DNA from 2 places in the Flavobacterium sp. C4GT6 genome. Region 1 is predicted to be linked to the other one. Evidence: riboswitches for the same ligand, from Rfam matches in the RefSeq annotation. Region 1 holds a riboswitch; the other holds the start of a gene.
What was found. Region 1 has a riboswitch for cobalamin ahead of V3Z67_RS02060 (ATP-binding protein). Riboswitches for the same ligand answer to the same signal wherever they lie in the genome.

Region 1 (4,055 bases):
AGCCTTAGGTAAGCCAAAACGTCTTTGATCTCTTTTCTTTGGTAAAAAGAAAGTCCACCATAAATCCTGTACGGGATATCACGTTTCCTTAAAGCGTCCTCAATAGAACGTGACTGTGCATTGGTGCGGTACAGTACAGCAAAGTTTCCGTTAGGAAGCTGGTTCTGCATTTTTTGCTCAAAAATGGTACTCGCTACAAAACGCCCTTCCTCACTATCGGTTAGGCTGCGGTGTACCTTAATTTTTGGTCCGTCCTCATTGGCTGTCCATACAACCTTATCAAGCTTGGTTTTATTTTTATCTATAATGGAGTTAGCCGCTTCCACAATGTTTCGTGACGAACGGTAATTTTGCTCCAGTCGGTACGTTTGTACGTTATCGTAATCCTTTTGGAAGTTAAGGATGTTATTAATATTTGCTCCCCGAAAGGCGTAAATACTCTGTGCATCATCCCCTACAACACAAATATTCTGGAACCTGTCAGACAGTGCTCTTACAATAAGGTACTGCGAGTGATTGGTATCCTGATACTCATCTACCAGTATGTAACGGAAACGATCCTGATATTTCATAAGTACATCAGGAAAACGATTTAGAAGCTCATTTGTACGAAGCAAAAGGTCATCAAAGTCCATTGCTCCGGCCTTAAAGCAACGCTCTACATACTGCTCGTATACCTCACCCATTCTTGGTTTTTTGGACATGGCATCGGCTTCCTGCAATTCAGGATTGTTATAATAAGCCTTAACCGTAATAAGGTTATTCTTGTAGTTGGAAATACGGCTTAATACCTGTTTTGGCTTGTATACATCCTTATCCAGTTGCATTTCCTTAATGATAGACGAAATAAGGCGCACACTATCCTGACTGTCGTAAATACTAAAGTTTGACGGATACCCAAGCTTATCGGCCTCAAAACGGAGTATTTTGGCAAATATAGAGTGGAATGTTCCCATCCAAAGGTTTTTAGCCTCAGAGTTACCCACAATACCCGCAATACGGTTTTTCATTTCACGCGCAGCCTTATTAGTAAAGGTAAGTGCCAAAATATTAAAGGCATCCACCCCCTGACTCATAAGGTAAGCAATACGCAGTGTAAGTACCCTTGTCTTACCCGATCCTGCACCTGCAATTACAATCATAGGTCCGTCTTTTTGCAAAACCGGAGCCCTTTGCGCTTCATTTAACTGGCTTATATACTTTTCAATTTCCGTCATAACTTCCAAAAAAGCAAAAATAGTTATTTTTAGTGGGGAAATAAACCCTAATTATAGTTTCAGTAGTTGTGTTTTGTTAAAAATTATTCACAATAATTTTATCTTACAAAAAGTATTTAATTATTTTCGCCTTTCACAATTTTATATCAACAAACTACGTTAGTCTATTACACCAAACTATTACTAAACATGGATATTACAAAATTTATTGAAATACTGGCATATACGCTACCTTCAATAATAGTAGGACTTGTTGCCTACTATTTTTTTGATGCACAACGCAAAAACGAAGAAAGTCGCCGCCGATACCTTATTCACAAAGAAGCACAAAAAAATGCTATGCCATTACGACTACAGGCATATGAAAGATTAGTACTTTTCCTTGAAAGGATAAATCCTTCAAAACTACTTGTAAGAATTGCTCCGCAATCATCAAACAAACATGATTATGAAGAATATGTAATTGCACAAATTGAGCAGGAATACGAGCATAACCTTACACAACAAATTTATGTTTCTGCCGAAAGTTGGGATATTATCACTACTGCTAAAAATGCTACTATCCAAATGATTCGTAAAACCAACATGAGTGAAAAGGTAGATACTGCAAACAAACTAAGAGAAGTTATACTTACCGATTTGTTTGACACGCAAAGCCCTAGCAGCATAGCTGTAGCTTACCTAAAAAATGAAGTAGCCGAAATGTGGCAATAATGCCAATTTACAATATTTTACAAGGCATCCTGAAAAGGATGCCTTTTTATTTTATATTTGCCAAAAGGTTTTGCTTAACGCAAATTAATAGGGAATCGTGTGGAAATCACGGGCTGTCGCGCAACTGTAAAGTACAAAACAGTTTTATCGTAATAAACCACTGCTATATTTAGCGGGAAGGGCGATAAAATGTACAAGCCAGGAGACCTGCCTTACTAAATAATGACTATGCTTTCGCGGTTAAAGTGATGTCCGGTAATTGTACTCCTTTTTGGACTGTAACTACTGTGTCTTCATTTTATCTCCGTAAAAGCTTAAAAAATATACACGTGCCGGAGAACACACAAAAAACGTATTTTAACTGGAGTAGCGGTAAGGACAGTGCACTTGCTCTTCATTATCTGTTAAATGACAGTAACTATAGTGTAGACTGTCTGCTTACATCTGTAAACTCTCACTATGATCGTGTTAGTATGCATGGATTACGTAAAGAACTCTTGCTACAGCAAATTGAAGCCATAGGGATACTAGGTACGACTATAGAGCTTCCGCTTCAACCTACCAATGAGGAGTATGAAACCATTATGAAAAATAAGGTTCAGGAACTTATAGATGAAGGATACACTACCGCTGCTTTTGGTGATATTTTTTTGGAAGACCTTAAGGTATACAGGGAAAAACAACTGGAACCTTATGGTATAAAAGCAGTTTTCCCTTTATGGAAAAAAGACACTAAAAAACTATTAAAGGAGTTTATAGACCTGGGTTTTAAAACCATAACGGTTTGTGTTAACGGTACAAAACTGGATAAATCATTTGTAGGTCGAATTATAGATCACGATTTTATAAATGAACTACCCGATGATGTTGACCCCTGCGGTGAGAACGGAGAGTTCCATACTTTTTGCTTTGATGCTCCCTACTTTAAAAAACCTGTAGATTTTACCATTGGTGAAACGATTTACAGAGAATATAACAACCACAGTACAAAAACCGGATACTGGTTTTGCGATTTGATTCCACAATAAATAACCATCATAAATATGACATCTGAAGTAAGAATAAAACTATCGGAAACCCGAATCTTTAAAGCGGTTTTTCCAAACACAACAAATCACTATGATACTCTTTTTGGAGGTACCGCCATGCACCTTATGGACGAGGTTGCTTTTATAACAGCTACCCGCTACAGTCGTCAGCGTATGGTAACAGTAAGTAGTGATCGTATTGATTTCAAGAAACCCATTCCTGCAGGTACTATAGTTGAGCTTATTGGTAAGGTTACCTATGTAGGAACTACCAGTCTTAAAGTACGTGTAGAGATTTATGTAGAACAGATGTATGAAAATACAAGGGAAAAAGCAGTAAACGGCGAGTTTACTTTTGTCGCTATAGATGAAAATAAAGTCCCTGTAAAAATACTTTAATTAAAAGGCATCCTTCCATTGGATGCCTTTTTTGTTTATGTTTGTTTTATAAAACATTATGATGAAAAAGATATTTACTGCCTCTCTTATTTTTTTATGCCTTAGTTCGGCTTTTGCCCAAAAAATATATCATAACAAAGGTTTTGGTATTACTATCGAAATACCACAAACCTGGTGGGAAGATAACCGTAACGGATTCCCTGCCGAAATTGAGCTTAGCAAAACCGAACGTAAAAAAATACTGGATGACAGTAACTCGGTTTTCCTTACCCTGTTTTATGATAGGGAAACGATAAAAGAAGGTGGTAATTACATCCCTAAAATGCAGTTTAATGTAGCCAGTAATTATGAAAAAGATTTTAAAGTACTGCTGAAAGCTACCGAGAACAATGTTAAAATACAGAAGAAATTCCAACCTGACTATAAACTGGTTAAAAAACCTAAAGAGGTAAAAATTGCGGGTATTAAAAGTATAGGCTATGTAGCTACCTACTCCATGATGGTAAACGGAAAAACTACAACTATACGCAGTTTTACTTATGTAATACCTTATAACAATTATGTTTTCCATCTTAATTTTACCGATGAGATAAACGGAAAAGACCGCTCTAAAGAGTTTGAAGCAGCAGTAAAGACTATTAAAATAGGATAATTAACAGATGACAGATGAACTCTATAGTAAACAGATTACAAGTAG
Region 2 (4,055 bases), on a different contig from region 1:
AATCCGCTTATTGACAGCCCCATGCCCACAATAATTGCAGTTAGGGCTTTAGGGAGCCTGTAGTTGATTATGATGTATTCCCATGCCGATTTTGAAGCACCTTTGCCAATAAGGCTATTGAATACTTCCTTAAGCGGAATACTTACCGAACCCAAACTGATATTAACCAGAAACAGTGCCACAAGGCTAATGCCCAGCAGTATAAAAATCAGTGTATATCGTTTGGTGTACAGCACGGTGATTAGTTTAGTTTTTCGAAAAAGTAAAGTTTGTAATCCGGTAACAGTTCCGGGTGAAATATCTTGATAAGGTCTTTTAAAACAAGATCGGGTCTTGTTGCCGAAAGCTCATAATAAATGTATCCGCCCGTAGGACCTCTTTTAGTACCAAAGGAATATACTTTCTTGTTTTTAAACGACTGGAACTGTCCGTAATGCGGATTGGTATCTGTCATTTCGTTAAGAGAGGTATAGCTGTTTGGTCCAATCCAATATTCGGCATTTTCGGCTTTATCCAGTACGGTTTCAAATGATAGGCTAAGGCTTCCTGTCCCATCTGTATCCTTCCAAAGATAGTCGGCATTAGCATCTTTTAAAAACTGTGCTACCCAGCTTCCTCCCTGTGGCAGGTTCCATTGATCCTGAAACATTGCACCTGCCATAACTGTAGGTTTTTCGGTAGTGTTTTGGGCTATTTTTTTAGCTTCATTATAATCTTTTACTATCTGTTTAAAAATAATATCGGCTTCTTTTTCCCTGCTGTAAAGTGCCCCGAAAAACTTAATCCATTCGGCTCTTCCCAGCGGGCTTTGCTCTGTCCAGTCACCATTGTATAAAACGGTTAGCCCACTGTTTTGCAGGGTGTTCATGGATTTGTTGTTGCTGCTTATACTAAAGCCCACAACAGCATCGGGGGAGAGGTCAATCATAATCTCTGTATTCAGCCTTTCATTCTGACCTACGTCTTTAACCAGTCCAGTATCAATACGTTTTCTGGTCTTTTCACTTGAAATAAAATCAGTACCGGGGTAGCCTACCAAAGTGTTTTCCACACCAAGCATTTCCAGTGCCGGTATATGTGTTGTTGAGGTTACCACAATTGACTGTAAAGGTACCTGTAACGTAGTATATTTTTTAAGACTATCGGGCACAACAGCATCTTTTTGCTGCATCACATAAGTGAAGGTTTCCGTAGCATCAGGCCACGGGTTAGTCACTTTTACTACAGTATAACCGTGATGTTTATATAGTTCCAGCCCTTTGGCGTAAACTATTGAATTTTCTACAGTTTCGGTAGTTTCTTCGTGTGCTTTTTCCTGTTTTTTACAGCCTGTTACTGTCAGTAATAAAAAAAGAAGAATAGGGTAGTGTAAGATTTTCATAACAAATATTAAGCTGCTGCAAATGTATAAATTTCAATATTAATCCTATATTTGCACCCAACTTTAGGTTATAGTGTGCCGGCCGCACACTGTATTAAAAGGGAATCAGGTGCAATACCTGAGCTGTTCCCGCAACTGTAAGCTATATCCCTTTCGGGAGGCTGTTGTTAACTGCGAGCCACTGCCTGTATAGGCGGGAAGGTAAACAACAGTACGCAAGCCAGGAGACCTGCCTTTAGTGTTAACAATTATCGAACCTTCGGGAAAAAAGGTTCTGGAAATTATGACATTTAACAGACTCATTTTTGTATTAACTCTTGTATTGTGCCACCAGTTATGGGCGCAACAGGATACTATTGTCCCTTTGAAAGAGCTGATAATATCAGACACGCAACTACGCGATTTCTCCAATACACAGCAGGTACTGGTGTTAAATGATTCGGTTATTGGGATCAATCAGGCATCGCTTACCTCATTTTTAAATTACAATACCACCATTTACTTTAAGGAAAACGGACTGGGTATGGTGTCGTCTCCGTCATTCAGGGGAACAACCGCTCAGCAAACCGCTGTGATATGGAACGGTATAAATATAAACTCTCAGTTAAACGGGCAAACCGACTTTAACGTAATAAATACCCGCGACTTTAATGCCATAGATGTAAGGGCAGGGGGCGGAAGCGTTATTTATGGTAGTAGCGCCATAGGGGGGAGTATTCACCTGAACAATGAACTTGAGTATAAAGAAAAATTCACTAACGAGCTTAGGGCAAACTACGGCAGCTTTAATACACTGGGGCTGCATTATGCAGGGACTATAGCTAGTGATAGGTTTAGTACATCGCTTAGCTTTACCCGAAACAGCTCTGACAACGACTATGATTACGTAGGTAAGGATGGACATAATCTTAACGGGCAGTATTATAACAACAGTGCTTCGGCTACTGTGGGTTATAAAATCAATCAAAAAAATGTCCTTATCTATTATAGCTACTTGTTTGAGGGGGAGAGGCATTTTTCACTCATATTTCCATCGGAAACAAGAACGAAGTATGATAATTTTGACACCAGGAACATGCTGGAGTGGACAGGCTATTATGGCAGGTTTACCTCAAAACTAAAGGCAGCTTACCTGAGTGAGAAGTACAAATACTTTGATAATATTTATAGAGACAGTTATACCTACGGAAAATCAGAATCCATAATAGGGAAGTACGACCTGCTCTTCCAGATTAACAGTAAGATGAAACTGAACTCGGTATTGAATTTTACCCAAACCAAAGGATATGGTTCCAGTCTTGAAGGTGCCGAAAGGCATATAGGTTCGGCAAGTGTACTGTTTAGTCATTCGGTTACTGGTAAATTAATGTATGAGACGGGTATAAGAAAAGAGGCTACAAATAATTATGAGAGTCCGTTTTTGTATTCGGCAGGAGCAAAATACCGTTTTTCCGATTTTTATATGCTAAGGGTAAACGGATCTAAAAACTTCAGGATACCTACCTTTCAGGATTTATACTGGCAGGGTAGCGGTAATACCGATTTGAAACCCGAAAGTTCAATACAGGGAGAAATAGGTAACGAGTTTACCATTAAAAATGCTAGCCTAAGCGTAACTGGCTATTATATAAAACTTAAGGATATGCTGCGCTGGCTGCCTACAGGTAGTGTGTGGCGACCACAAAATACCGATAGGGTTAAAACCTACGGTATAGAAACGGTATTTAAATACAACAGGGAGTTTAATGCACACAAACTGGGGCTTACCGCAGTGTATGGTTATACCCGTAGTGAGAACGAAGATACAGGCAATCAGCTTATTTATGTGCCTTACCACAAGGCATCGGGGGCATTGTCTTACGGGTATAAAAAACTTACTGCCTACTATCAGTTTTTATATACCGGAGAGGTGTTTACAAGATCGGACAACAACTCGAGGTACAATATAGATGCCTATACTACAGGTAACTTTGGTGCCGAATATACTTTTGGAAAAACGACTACTTATAAACTGGGAGCACAGGTGCTTAATATTTGGAATGCTGATTATGTTAGTGTAGACAGCAGGCAAATGCCAGGCAGAAACTTTAATTTTTATTTCACTTTAAAACTCTAACTTAAACTTAACAACTATTATGAAACTTAAGAATTCATTATTTGCCCTATTGGCCGGTTCTTTATTTTTTGTATCCTGTAGCAGTGACGACGATAACGTATCTGTTGCTTCGGGTGCTTATGAGAACGGAACTTTTGTACTAAACGAAGGTAACAGCAACCCGTCTACAGGTACTGTTTCTTTTATTGGTAACGACGGTACTGTAGAACAGGATATATTTACTGCTGTAAACCCTGATGCTCCTGCTATAGGTACTTACCTGCAGTCAATGTTTTTTAGTGATGATTATGCATTTATCATCTCTGGTCAGGCAAATAAAGTAACTGTAGTAAACAGAAATACTTTTGAGTTTGTTGCAAGTATCGAAACAGGTTTCAGTAACCCTCGTTATGGTGCGGTTATTAACGGTAAAGCTTATATCACTAACACATCTGATTATACAGATCCGGATGATTTCCTAACAGTGATTGATCTTACAAGCTTTACTACATCTACAGTAGAACTTAATAACTATGCTGAAAGGGTACTTACAGAAAACGGTAAGCTTTACATTGCTAA

Region 2: another riboswitch for cobalamin. It lies ahead of V3Z67_RS15090 (TonB-dependent receptor plug domain-containing protein); the one in region 1 lies ahead of V3Z67_RS02060 (ATP-binding protein).

Annotation. Positions count from the first base shown of each region.
Region 1 is NZ_JAZGZU010000001.1:446,322-450,376, forward strand. It holds gene V3Z67_RS02050 (ATP-dependent helicase) at 1-1,217, opposite strand, end outside; gene V3Z67_RS02055 (DUF7935 family protein) at 1,407-1,931, shown strand; cobalamin riboswitch at 1,980-2,160, shown strand; gene V3Z67_RS02060 (ATP-binding protein) at 2,261-2,959, shown strand; gene V3Z67_RS02065 (acyl-CoA thioesterase) at 2,975-3,358, shown strand; gene V3Z67_RS02070 (hypothetical protein) at 3,417-4,010, shown strand; gene V3Z67_RS02075 (DUF7660 family protein) at 4,018-4,055, shown strand, end outside.
Region 2 is NZ_JAZGZU010000015.1:45,185-49,239, forward strand. It holds gene V3Z67_RS15080 (iron ABC transporter permease) at 1-236, opposite strand, end outside; gene V3Z67_RS15085 (ABC transporter substrate-binding protein) at 242-1,381, opposite strand; cobalamin riboswitch at 1,430-1,632, shown strand; gene V3Z67_RS15090 (TonB-dependent receptor plug domain-containing protein) at 1,665-3,497, shown strand; gene V3Z67_RS15095 (YncE family protein) at 3,517-4,055, shown strand, end outside.